Linked DNA regions of Rosistilla oblonga. The protein of the gene in region 1 interacts with the protein of each later gene in a pairwise test. Links are inferred from orthologs where the notes say so. Each region holds a gene or a part of one and is shown on either strand. Other genes may lie near its edges.

What was found.
Region 2: the proteins of trkA (region 1) and CA51_RS06845 interact in binary tests that used the Escherichia coli proteins (3 or more experiments, as listed by UniProt). The link is inferred for Rosistilla oblonga from one-to-one orthologs.

Annotation. Positions count from the first base shown.
Region 1 is NZ_CP036292.1:6,562,132-6,568,704, forward strand. Bases 1,670-4,554 are described here. They hold trkA (Trk system potassium transporter TrkA), read right to left. Parts: upstream 3,843-4,554; coding sequence 2,496-3,842; downstream 1,670-2,495. Other genes in these bases: CA51_RS23125 (SMP-30/gluconolactonase/LRE family protein), read right to left, coding at 1,670-2,413; CA51_RS23135 (hypothetical protein), read left to right, coding at 4,386-4,554. Outside these bases: CA51_RS23120 (polyprenol monophosphomannose synthase), read right to left, coding at 1-616; more of CA51_RS23125, read right to left, coding at 635-1,669; more of CA51_RS23135, read left to right, coding at 4,555-4,607; CA51_RS23140 (hypothetical protein), read left to right, coding at 4,684-6,474. UniProt on the Escherichia coli protein: Part of the constitutive potassium transport systems TrkG and TrkH. May regulate the transport activity of TrkG and TrkH systems. Binds to NAD(+) and NADH.
Region 2 is NZ_CP036292.1:1,920,666-1,927,224, forward strand. What follows is about bases 2,343-5,213. They hold CA51_RS06845 (PTS sugar transporter subunit IIA), read right to left. Parts: upstream 4,081-5,213; coding sequence 3,604-4,080; downstream 2,343-3,603. Other genes in these bases: ptsP (phosphoenolpyruvate--protein phosphotransferase), read right to left, coding at 2,343-3,088; CA51_RS06840 (HPr family phosphocarrier protein), read right to left, coding at 3,287-3,574; hpf (ribosome hibernation-promoting factor, HPF/YfiA family), read right to left, coding at 4,323-4,667; CA51_RS06855 (outer membrane protein assembly factor BamB family protein), read right to left, coding at 5,018-5,213. In the rest of the region: CA51_RS06825 (Rne/Rng family ribonuclease), read right to left, coding at 1-497; CA51_RS06830 (TIGR03936 family radical SAM-associated protein), read right to left, coding at 667-1,338; more of ptsP, read right to left, coding at 1,343-2,342; more of CA51_RS06855, read right to left, coding at 5,214-6,325; CA51_RS06860 (histidine phosphatase family protein), read right to left, coding at 6,494-6,559. UniProt on the Escherichia coli protein: Seems to have a role in regulating nitrogen assimilation.

The DNA.
Region 1 (6,573 bases):
GCAGCCACAAGATCTCTTCCAGCATCGCGTACCCGCTGGCGCGAATTCGATTCAGGTCGACCTTATCGAGCGTGTCGACGCGATAACATCGATACGCTCCGCTGCAGTCGTGGGCTTGCAGCCCCAAGGCGATCCGAGCGACACGATTCAGCAGACCGCTGATCACCAATCGCGACATCGGCCAGCCTTCGATCGCTCCGCCGGGAACGTAGCGTGAACCGATCACGACGTCAGCCTTTTCGCGCTGGGCGACGTCGACAAGCTTCGGAATTTCGACCGGGTCGTGACTCATGTCGCCATCGAGATTGACCAGGAAGTCGTAACCCGCGTCGCTGGCGTGTCGCATCGCAGCGACGATCGCGCTGCCGAGGCCTAGCTTGCGACCGCGTTGGTTCAATGTGAACCAAGGATCGCGCCCCGCCTTATCGGCAGCCCATTCGCCGGTCCCATCGGGCGATCCATCATCGACGACCAGCACGTCGGCTGACGGCAGGGCGGCGCGGATGCCAGCGACCAATTCGGGCAAGCTGTCGAGTTCGTTATACGTGCAGACAGCCACTAACACACGCGCCACCGGCGCGCCGCCATGCTCGTCCTTGTCGGGCGAATCAATCACCGAATCTTTGCTCTCCGCCTACAGTCGTGGCTTGGGTGGTTTGACGGGTTGTTTCCAGTTGTCGGCACCGACTAACTGCGTTTTGCGACGATAGATCTTGTCCACATTGGCCACGTACAGCGTCTTGCGATCGAGACCGCCAAACGTCGCGTAGCTGGGACGTCGCGAACCTGGAGGCATTGGCAAAATCAGATGCGAGCGTCCCGGTTGGTCGCAGATCTGAACGCCCATCGCCGTTGTGGAAATCAGCCAACCATCTTGGGAGACACACATCCCATCCAACAACCCGCGAGGATCGGCGGCCGGGATCTCCAGGTGAAAATAGGGCTGCTTGTATTTCAGCGATCCATCGTCGGCGATCTGGAAGGCGTTGATGAACCGCCCGGGGAAGTGGCCTACAAACAGCTGAGTCTGATCGGCGCTGAGTCCAATCCCGTTGCAGTCTTTGAAATTGTCGACAGCCTTCCGCTCGCGCGTCTTCGCGTCGAGCGACCAGATCTTGCCGGCTGGCGGATCGGTGTAATAGATCGTTCCGTCGTGGCGAACGACGATGTCGTTGCTGGTCGTCCCCTCGGCGATGACTTCCATTTCAAGAGTCTTCAAATCCCAGGCGCGGATCTGGCGGGCACCGCTGGCGGCACCATACAGCCGGCCGTCGGGGCCCAAGGAGATCCCGTTCGTCTTTCCGGTATCGGAGACGATCAGGCTGACCTCGCCATCGGGCGTGACCTTATAGAGTTCGCTCGCCGGAACGTCGGTAAAGTAGAGCGTGCCATCGTCGGTCACCGCCAAGCCCTCGGCCCACTTGTGCCCTTCGCTAACCAGTTCCCAGCCTTCGCCATCGACCAGGAATTTGTTGGCTTCGCTGTTGGATCGGTCCAGATGTGTGCTAACCGGTTGGGTATCAAAGTCTTTCCACAACCAACGCATCACGTCGGGCATGATCGCTGTGCCATGCTTGCTACTGTGGAAGCCTTCGCCCCAGGTGTGCTCGACTTCATATCCGGCCCACTGCAACGCTCGCAACAGCGTTTGGTTGGCCATCCACCAATCGCCGGCGTAGATGTTCAGATCGTTCGATCCGTCCTGCAGGTAAATCCGCAGCGGCTTCGGTTCGGTCTTGCGGACCAGCGTCGCTAGTTCGTGTCCGCCGCGGAGTCCGACATAGGTTCCGACGGTCGTGAAGACGCGGCGGAAATGATCGGGCCGTTGCCAAGCGACGTTGTAGGCGCAGATGCCGCCGGAGCTGCTGCCGCAGATCGCGCGAAGATTGGGATCGTCGGTCAGTTGAACGTTGTGTTCCTTTTCGACAAACGGCAGCATCTCGTCGATCAGAAAGTTGGCGTAGCTATCGTCGACGCTGTCGTATTCATATGACCGATTGAATCGCGATTGCGCGTTGTCGTTGGGGGCGGGGACGACACCGGGATTGATGAAGACGGCGATCGTGACGGGCATCTCGCCCGCAGCGATCAGATTGTCGAATATATTGGGGACGCGATAACCGCCCTCGCGCCGAGCGTATCCACCGCCGTCTTGGAAGACCATCAATGCTGCGGGTTTGGATCCGTCGTATTGCTTGGGGACATAGACCCAATAATCGCGGACTGTTCCAGGATAGATCTGCGAAGCATTGAACACGCCCTTGGTGATCGTGCCGACGGGAACCCCTTCTTTGAGCAAAGCGTCGGGATGCTGCGGATAGCTTTCCGTCTGGCGGGTCTTCGGTTGCGCGGCGGCGAAGCTGGCGAGCAACAGCAGCGCGATGGCGGTTGTTAACGGGCGTGCTATGTTCATTGGAGGTGCCTGGAAGGAAGTGCGGCGCGAGTGGAACGCTTGAGCAGCAAACTCTGATCCGTCGCGCGGAGCCAATAACGAATCATCCCACTTTAAACAGCGAGATCGTGGAATCGAGCGTATTCTGGTCGATCAGGGCAACGATTACATCGCCCAGACGCAGCTGGTCTTTCGCCGTCGGAACACGGACAAAGCCGTCTCGCATGATCGCGGCGATCAGGCAGCGGCCCGACAGCGGCAATTGCATCAGCGGAGCCTTGGTGACCGGAACGTCTTCGTCGATTTCGATCTCGTATACGCCGATCGATCCCTCGGGCAATTGACTCTGCGAAATGATCGGGCCATCGTTCATGAAGCCCATCACCTGACGAGCGACCGCGTCGCGTTCGCTGACCGCCACATCGATGCCCAGTTTGGCGACGACGTTGGCATAGTCGGGACGGCCAACGACGGCCATCACCTTGTGCGCCCCGAGTTCTCGCGCTTCGACGCCCGCCATGATGTTGTTCTCATCGTTGCCGGTGCAGGCGACAAAATAGTCCGCCTTGCCGACTCCTTCGTCTTCCAAAACCGAGCGGCGATTGGCGTTGGCGGTGACCACGGTCGCCGATGGCAGCAGTGTGGCGAGGTGCTCGCAGCGTTGCGGATCTTCATCCAAGATCAAGATCCGGTACTCTGCCTTGTTAAGCGATTGAGCCAGATGATATCCGGTCTCGCCACCGCCGGCGATGATCACGTTGCGACGGGGGATGCGAGTCGATTCGGGAGCAAACTGAGCCCTGGCTTCGGCGACGTCTTTGGGGAATCCGATCAGGCTGATCGAATCGCCCGCGTGGATCTCGTCTTCACCACCGGCGATCCAACGACGCCCCTGACGCGAGATCGAACCGATCCGCACGCCGTGGCTGAGCTTCAATTCGCGAAGCGGTTTGCCGACGGCGGGAGCTTTGATCGCCACCGTCAATTCGTAGACTTCCAATTGCCCGCGAGCAAAGTGCTCCAACGGGATCGACCCCGGGTTGCGAATGCTGCGAGCCAGTTCGGTCGCCGAGAGCTGCTCGAGGCTCAACAGCCGATCGATGTTGAAGTGCTGTTGGTAATCGAAAGTGCTCATGTCGCGAAATGCGGGAGCGTAGACGCGAGCGATCGCCCGCCGCGCGCCAAGCGCCTTGGCCATGCTGGCCGCCACGATGTTGACTTCATCGTCGCCGGTCACCGCCAGACAGATATCGGCTCCGCAAATGTCGGCTTGGAACAAGACCGTGCTCTGCGATCCGCTGCCGTGGATCGCCCGGACATCCAGTTCGGCATTGATCCGGCGAACCTCTTCGGGATTGGTGTCGATCACCGTGACGCTGTGCCGGGCGCGACATAATAGATCGGCAATCCAAGTTCCCACCGTTCCGGCGCCGAGGATGATCGCTTGCATAAGTCGCTATCGAGCTCTTGAACTGAGGGAAAGGTTGTACTACCGCTGCCTCGCCGCAGCCTGATAAATCGATTGGAAGGGGAGGGTGCAAATCGCGAGCAGCCGCCACGGCGCTGGCCGCTGTTTTTCGGGAACCAACCGGCGATCTGCGACCTGTCGATCGCAAGGTTTATCCTCGACGAAGGCCGCCGGAAGTCAGCCGTGCAGCCCCGCCGAAGGCCGGGATTATTGTAGTCGATCGGATGTGATAACCGAAGCGGGACAGACCGGCAATGGCCGGCCCAGAGAGGCCAAACCTACCGTTCCAAGGGGTGCATCGGCTGGCCGCGCGAGCGACGATGCTAGCGGACCCCGCCTCTCCCTTGGCCGATTCCGTGGGGGTGCGCGGCCGCATATTGAGTGTTTTTTCAATTTATCGGGCAAACTTCTCGATCGAGACTGTAATCAGCCGCGCTCGGATTCCGATTGAGTGGATTAGGACGGGCGTCGTTTTTTCCTTCAAGCTGACGACGGTGCGAGACAAGAATCGGAGAATCGCGAGCGATGGATCCCAGCTACTACTTCACCAAAAACCCCGACTTGGCGGCCCTCCACGTGGCGGCCTTCTTCTTCGTGCTGGGCCTGGCTGTCGGCTGGGTCTTGTGGTCGGGCAACCGACGCCAGGTTCGCAACCTGGATCGCGAAAACGATGCGATCGCCAAACAGCTCGAAGCCGATTGCTTCCGGCAATCCCAACTGGAACGCGAGTCGTCGCTGTTGGGTTGAGTCCAACGGTCGATCTTCGCAGGTGAGCAGGCGAGGTTGCCCCCAGTTTCCGCGAGTCCCCAACGATTGAATTGCCATGTTTATTGCACGTCTTGATTATGCGATGACTCACCTGGGCTGGCTGGGTTTCCTAACAGCGATCTATTTCGCAGGGATCGGGATCTGGCTGGCTCAACTGTTGTGGCGGCGCAGCAAGGCGGCGATCTGGCAGGACCGCAGCGAGATCTTTTCCGAATACCGCGACTTGCACCTACGCGCGATCGAGAACCAAACCGAACTCCTGGAAGCCTGCGAGATCCACGAGACCAGCCTCTTGCAACGCGAGGCGCAAGTCGCCGACTTGCGCAAGCAAGCCGCCGCAAAAGAAGCTCAACTGGCGGAGACGCAAAAACAACTTGCGACCGCGGTAACCGCTCGCGAACAAGCCGAAGCGAACGGGCGATCTCATCGATCGGCGCTTGCCGGCAGCGAGACTCAACTGCAGCGACTGCAGGCGCAACTGGAAGCGGCTGAAGCAAAGCTCGTCGAACAGCAACTGGCCAACGACAAACTGGATGCTGGGCATCAGTGCATGGCGACCTCTTGGAGCCAACAGGTGGCCAAGCTGGATGCCGCGTTGGCGTTGACAGCCAACGATGCCAAAGAAGCTCAAGCGAAACTGGCTCAAGGCGAGCAAGAGCTGATTCGGTTGCGAAACGAAAACAAACGACTGGCCGAGGAATTGGCCGACGCGGAAAACGATCAGGTCTCGATGGACCAAGTCGATCAAGAGTACCGGCGTTTGCGGGCCCAATTGACTACGGTTCGCCAGCAGCTGGAAACGGCACAGACGAGTCTGGCCGAGCGCGATCAGCAATGCGAGCGTTTGACGGAAGAACTGCAAGCGACGCAGGAAGATCTGGAACTGCGTGGGATCTTGCTGGAAGATCTGCGCGTCGTGCAGACCGCAACGGTTGCGAAATTGAATGCTTGGCGACAGACCGACGACGAACTGACGGCACTGGAAACCGAACTGGCCGAACTGCAAGCCAAGCTGACTGCCGTTGAACAGCAACGCGACGGAGCGCTGCAACGCGAACACGCAGCGGAACAGAAGCGTCAGCAGATCCAACACCGACTGGAAACCAAGGCGGAGGAAAGGGAGGCGATGCGAGCGGAGGACCGCGCGGAAATCGAAACGCTCCGCCAGCGGCTGACCGACGCCGAAGATCGGCTCGACGCCGTCATCCAACGCCCCAGCGATGCCGACGATCTGACCGAGATCTTTGGCGTCAGCCGACGTCTGGAAGAACAACTGAACGCGGCCGGCGTATTCCGCTTCGAACAGATCGCCGGATGGACCAACCGGCAGAAATGCCAGATCGAACAGCAACTGGGTCTACCGGGACGGGTGCGTGACGAGAAATGGTGCGACCAAGCGAAAGAGCTGCTGGCCGCGGGTGACGAATCGGGCGAGCGAACGCCCGAACCGGTGAAGCCCAAGGCGACGTCTTACCTGCGAGCACTCCGGACCTACGGCAACGTCTCGGTCACCGTCGACGAATCGCTAGGCGTCGTCTTCAATCGCCGCCCCAGCTATGTCGACGATCTGACAGTTGTCCGCGGGATCGGGCAGGTCAACCAACGCTGCCTGCGGAAAGCGGGCGTCTACCGCCTGCAACAGATCGCCGACTGGAACGAATACAACGTCTGGGCGTTCAACGAATTGTTGAGCTTCAAGGGGCGGATCGAACGCGAGAATTGGGTCGGCCAAGCGCAAGACCTGCTGGCATCGCGCGGTAAACAAGACGCAGACGAGACGGTATCGATCAGCATCGACTCGGCGAACGATTCGAGCGACGGCGAATCGAGTCGCGCCGCGGCCTAATAAGGAACTCCGCCGTCTTTTCGCGAGCGTTTTCCGCCGCCAGCGACCACTCAAACTAAAACGGGAATGCGTCCGAAGATCGCATTCCCGTCATGAGTT
Region 2 (6,559 bases), 4.6 Mb from region 1 along the record:
GGCATCAAGACGAGGAAGCGACCGGGGATGCTGATGTAAGTCGAAAGGGTTGGTCCTTTGGTGCCGATGCCCTCTTTGATGCACTGGACGAGAATGCTGTCGCCGCGTTTCAGAACATCTTGGATCGGAGGTTTAACGCGAGGTCGGCCCCCTTTGAAGACGCGTTGGTTGCGGCCTTGTTCGCGGGCTCGCTTGGCCGCTTGTTCGGCCAGTTCGTCCGATTCCCGCATGATCTCTTCGGGGTCGTAACCACCCTGTCGAAAGTACTGCGGTTCGACGTCGCTGATGTGCAGGAAGCCGTTGCGTCCGACGCCGAAGTCGACGAAGGCGGCTTGGATGCTAGGTTCGAGGTTAACGATCTTGCCTCGATAGATGTTGCCAACATAGTTGTCGGCACTTGCACGCTCGGTATAGAGCTCTTCAAGCTGGCCATCCTCGAGAATCGCGATGCGACTCTCTTCGGGCTGGGCAACGTTGATAAGCATTTCCTTCTTCATATCGCTTGCCTTTCATGGGTATCTGCATCCTCGATCTGGGCATCAGTTAGTGTTGTGGCTGTTGGCACGATGTGTGCCGTTGAAACTATGAAACGCATACGATGCGAACATTTCGTGTGTTGCCATCGGCTGGTCTTGGCGATCACTTCGCCCTGCCAGCGCTAACGATCTAACTGGTCATCTGCCCCGTGACGCATCTGGATGATTCAAATTCGTGTTCCAGTTCGACGCGCGTTCGCGTCAGAAACTGGCCACTGTCGGTAACGTGTGTAATCTTCAATTCTTGGATCAGGTCGGTTGGTCGCAGCGATGCGCCTTGATCCGGCGTGCAGCGAAAAACGAGCACGCCATCTTCTACCGCCAGGTGTTCGATCTCCGCTGCAAGACTGAACACCAATGTCTTGTCTTTCCGCTTTATTTCGATCGTGTCACGGCTGCGCAGCGCCTCGATCTCTGCGAGTAGAGCCGCCCGATCGGATTCGGGAATGGGCAGATTGTACGTTGTTGACTTCAGCTTTGCCTTAGCTGAGCCCTCGGGAACCGCAGTTACTTGCAAAATTCCTAAACCGGGCTGTTGGTCCGCTTGCAGCCGCTGGCCCAGTTCTTGGGGATCCAACGGTTCGGTAAGTTCCAGTTCGAGCAGTTCGTCGAGGCTTGCCGTGCCGAGCGCGAGCGCCGAGGGGAAGTTCATCCGCGGCTTGGGGTGAAAGCCTTCGGACATCGCCAGCTTCAGATCGATGCGGTGGAACAAGCGTTCCCACAATCGCAGCAGGTCGCGATGGCTGATCCATCGCAAGGGGCCGGTTTTCGAAAAGCGGATGTGGTACCGCGCTCGTGTCATAAGACTATTGCACAACCAGTTCGGGGACCAGATCGCCAAGGCGATCGAGTAAATACAAATCGACTTCGCGGGCGCTCTCCAGCTGCATCACGCGGCAGGCGATCTCTTCGCAATCGGCGATCGTCACGCTGCGAATCACCTTCTTGATCCGCGGGATCGCCAGCGGCGGAACGCTGACGCTGCGAACGCCCAGTCCCAACAGCAACAACACACGAGCAGGATTTGAGCTCATCTCGCCGCAGATGCCGACCGGCGTGTTGGTCTTGTTGGAAACATCGACGGTTTGCTGGATCAATCGCAGCACCGCCGGATCGCTCGACTGATAAAGTTCCGCAACGCTTTCGTTGCTGCGGTCGACTGCCAGCGTGTATTGCACCAGGTCGTTGGTGCCGATGCTGAAGAAATCGACCTCCTCGGCAAAGCGATCGATCATGATCACCGCGGCGGGGACTTCGACCATCATTCCGATCGGGATGTCGCTGCGGAATTCGGCCCCTTCTTCGCGAAGATCATCGATCACGATGTTGACAAGCATTCGCGCCGTTCGCAGTTCTTGCAGCGTCGAGATCAATGGGAACATCATCCGCACGTCGCCATGCACCGCAGCCCTTAGGACGGCGCGGATTTGGGTGCGGAACAGATCCTGATTCTTCAACGACAAGCGGATGCTACGGAGTCCCAAAAACGGGTTGTTCTCGGGTTCGGTCAGCGAGGTGTGCCCCATTTTGTCGGCGCCCAGGTCGAGCGTTCGAATCACGACCGGACGACCCTGCAACGCACCGATGACTTCGGTATACGCTTGGTAGTGGTCTTCTTCGCTCGGTTCCTCGTCGCTGCTGAGGTACAAAAATTCGGTGCGATACAGACCGATGCCGTCGGCTCCACGCTGCAGGCAGGCGTCGACTTCGTGAGGGAATTCGATGTTCGCCGAAAGCGTCACGCGATGTCCATCGACAGTCTCAGCTGGCAAGTCGCGCAGTTCGGCCAGACGCAGCGTCAGCTTTTGGCGAATCTGCGCCCGTTCCTCGTAGCGATCGATCGTCGCTTGGTCGGGATCGACGATCATGCAGCCGCGGTCGCCATCGACGATGACTTGCGAGCCCTGGCCGATGCGATCCAGGAACTGGCCGATGCCAACAACCGCTGGCAGTTCGAGTCCCTTGGCGACGATCGCTGTGTGACCGCCGGGGCCGCCGATCTCGGTGCAGAAGCCACGCACGAATTGGCGATCGAGGTTTGCGGTTTCGCTGGGGGTTAGATTCCGGGCCAGCAGGATCACCGGTTCGTCGAGATTGCTCAACGGGTCGCTGGTGACGGCACCAAGCCGATGCAGCAGTTGCTTTTCGATATCCAGCACATCCTCGGCGCGTTCGGCCAAAAACGGGCTGTTCAGCTTGCCGAGCGCTTCGGCGTAGCGGTGCAAGACGCGGCTGACGGCGTAAGCGGCGCTTTGATGCTGTTCGTGGACACGGCCTTCGAGTTCGGCCAACAGCCCGGGATCGCTGAGCATCTGTTGTTGAGCCGAGAAGATGCGGCCGGCTTCTTCGCCCAACCGTTCAGCGGTCTGCTTGCGGTTGACCTCCAGCTGCTTGGCCACCTTGCCAAATGCAGACAATAACCGCCCCCACTCGGCCGATGTGTCGGCCGCGGGAATAAGACACCTGGGGATGCGATACCCTTCATCGTCCAGTACTAAGGCCGGACCGATCGCAACGCCTGGTGAAACCGGGATTCCTTGAAGTTCGAGCATTCAATGGCGGCACGCGCAACATCCTTACCATCGACGCGATGCTGCAGGCGATCGATCCGCCGAGCCATCGAGAGGATGAACCGAATTGGCCTTGCCATTTCTTTTCTTGTACGGTTTTTAAAGTTCAATGGTCGTCGGTCCCCAGCCGCATCGGCTGGGAGCCATGCCGCAGCCGACAACATTTGTAGCGGCGGCGGATTATTCGGCGTCGAGTTCGTGGAAACCAGCCTCGAACAACTCGGCGACCGCCGACAACGCCTCTGCGGCATCGGGGCCTTCGGCTGAAAGCCCGAGCTGGGTTCCTTGAACAGCGCCCAGCGTGAGCACGGACAACATGTTCTTGCAGTCGGCAGATTGGTCGTCTTTGGTCACCATGACAGTCGCCTCGTACTGCATCGCCAACCGCGCCATCAGCTCCGCCGGGCGCAGGTGCAGCCCTTTTTCGTTCTTAACGACGACGATTTGCTGGCATGATGGATTGGACATAGCGTGCATATCTATGGCGGAACGTGCGTTTAAGACGCAAACTGATTGTTATCAGCCTCTTCGAGCAATTGGTTGATGTCGTCGACCGTCTTGCTTTGCTTGAGGAAGCGGCAGAAGGTGTCGTCGCGCAACTGACGCGAGATGTTTTCCAGGGCTCGCAGGTGATCGCCAGGGCGTTCTGGAGGGCTGATCAGCAGGAAGAAGAGTTGTACTTTTTCGCCATCGAGGCTGTTGAAGTCGACGCCGTCGACGCTGACACCGACGGTGCCGACCAGCTTTTCAACGCTGGGATGCTTTGTGTGAGGAACGGCAACGCCGCGACCAATGCCTGTGCTGCCGAGTTCTTCGCGCTTCATAACCGCAGCGATGATATCGTCTTTGTCGGCGGTCTTGATCTCGCCTGCGGTAACCAAGCTTTCCACCAATTCGGTGACGACGGCTTCCTTGTCGTATGATGCTAGATCCGGCTTGATCGCCTTAACGCAAATAAAGTCTGCGAATTTCATTACCTATCCTTTGATTTAAAAAAAATCAGCCTCGCAACGCCGTTTCGCAACGCTCGATGTTCCGGCTGGGAATTGATTTCATGGAGCCACCGGTGCCCGTCGAGGACAAACGGCTTCCAGGTGGCTGTGCGGTCTTGCAATGGTGTTCTGCATGTTCGATCGGCCGCGATTCGGTCGGGCGGTTGCCGCCACGACGCAGAGATCTGCTCTGCGTCGGCGGTATGGCTCCGACTGGCTGTGCTTTAAACCTCGTCGGCAACATCCGTTGTTTCGATGTGTTTCAGTCCGGTCGCCCGGTGCTCGGTTCGCTTTTCCTTGGCGCGTCGCAGTTGCTTTTCCAGCTTGGGAATCACGACATCCAACGCTCCGATGACCGTTGTCGCTGTGGCCGAGGCGATAAAGTCTTCCTCGTGTTCAACCGAGACCTTGGCTTCGAGAACTGGCGATTCGAGCTTCTCCAAGTCGACAATCACTTCGATCGCGTTCACCCGATCATACAAACGACGCAGCTTTTCAACTTTGTCTTCGATCAGAGATTGATCGCCCGTTCCCAGATTGCCGTGTCGGGCAGAGACGCTCACTAGCATTGATTGCTCCTTAGTATGATTGCAGCATCGAAACGGACCTCGTTTCTAGCGAGTAGCATACGCCGAATCACGCGTTTAGGTAAGCGTTACTGTAAACGCGTGCACATGATTCGGCGGTATTTTCGTTCCAAATGCTCGGCTTAACAGACCTTAAGTTCTTCCAAAACAATACCTTACGATACCCGTAAAGGATTGCACTCGTCACCCTCAATTGACGCTTTTTCGGGTGCTCTTCGCTTCGCTTTCCATCTTTTTGGCCAACGCAGTTTAAACTTCCTCGGGGTCGCTACGCACGCCCGATGCGACCGTTAGGAGGCCCCCAGACGTTCCACTGCATCTCCCGCTGCAGATCAGCGAGTCGCAGCGGAATCGGCCAGGCAGTAGACGTATTCTTGAGTCTTCTCATCGGCGGTCAACGATACCCGGGTAAATATCTGCCCCCCACAGATCGCTGGAGTTGCAAATACCTTGCTCCCCAGCGAATTTGTCGCCACGCTTTGGAATCCCTCGACGCTCGCCTTGAAGATATGTGTCTTCCCCGATTCGCTGGTCACATAGATGTTCTCGCCGACCAGGACGGGGGAGCTGCTGAAGGTTCCGCCCAGTCGCTCTTTCCAGATCTGTTCCCCTGTTTCCACGTTCAAACAGGTCGCGATGCCCGCGTCGAGAATGGCAAATACGTGCCCCTTGGCGATCAACATCGACGGCACGTATTCGCGGTCGGTGTTCTCCCAGACGATTTTTCCCGATCCGTCCGCTGCGACCGCAGAGATATGGTTGTCGGGGTATCCGCCGCTGGTCAGGATGACTTTTCCGTCGGTAACGGTTGTCGTCACGCATTCGGTCGTCGCCCCTTCGATTTCCCAGATCGTTTGTCCGGTCAGCGGATCGAGGCTGGTGACCAAGTCACAGCCGGTCATGATCAATTGATCGCGGCCAGCCGCTTTGACGACGACCGGCGAGGGGTAATTCGGGAGTTCGGGACGCTCGCGCCGCCAGACGATCTCGCCGTTGGTCCGATCCATCGCCACGATCGCTCCCCCCGCTTTATTGTCAGCCGATGAGATCACCAGGTTTTTGTAGATCGTCGGCGACGAACCGTATCCCTGGTGGACCTGGTAATCGGTCAAACGCGTTTGCCAGAGCTGTTTACCGTCCAGATCGAGCGCTGTCGTCCAAACCGCGTTGTCGTTGAGGAAGTTGATGAACAGCCGCGAGCCGTCCGAGGCGATCGTCGACGATGCCAACGTTGCCTTCAGATTCATCTTTTTCCCGCGGGTCTCGAATCCGCCGCGGTGGACGATCGTTTCCCATAGCTGTTTTCCGGTCGCGCGATCGAGCCCAAGGACGATCTGGACTTCGCGTTCGTGATCGGCTGAGGTGATGAAAACGCGGTCGCCGATCACGACGGGCGAGCTGTGACCGCGGCCGGGCACCTCCGCTCGCCACAACACATTTTCGGTCTCGCTCCACGATGTCGGAGGCGTTTGCTTTGCTGAAGCGACTCCGTTTTGATCCGGGCCGCGCCAGAAGGGCCAGTCGCTGGCGGGGAACTGCAATCCGCTGAGTCCAGCCGGTTCGAGCGCCGCCGCGGGTTGGCTGATCAGGGAAAGCGATATCAACAGACAAATAGGAGCGAAGTTCTTCAGTCGACCCATAGCGGTGCGTCTCGGTAGGTTGGTGGAGCCGGAGGGGGGCGACCGGAACGCTTTCGGGCCGCGCTCTCATTATCGATCATGCCGCGCCGCAACGCAATCTTTGCGCAGCCTCAGCCCAGGGCGGGCGTGCCAGGTTCGGTGGGGGCTGCAATGGAGAGCCGCGGGCTGTCAGCTGATCTGATCGCTCGACAGGTGCGTGATCGAATTCAGGATATCCAACCGCCAAGCGTCTTC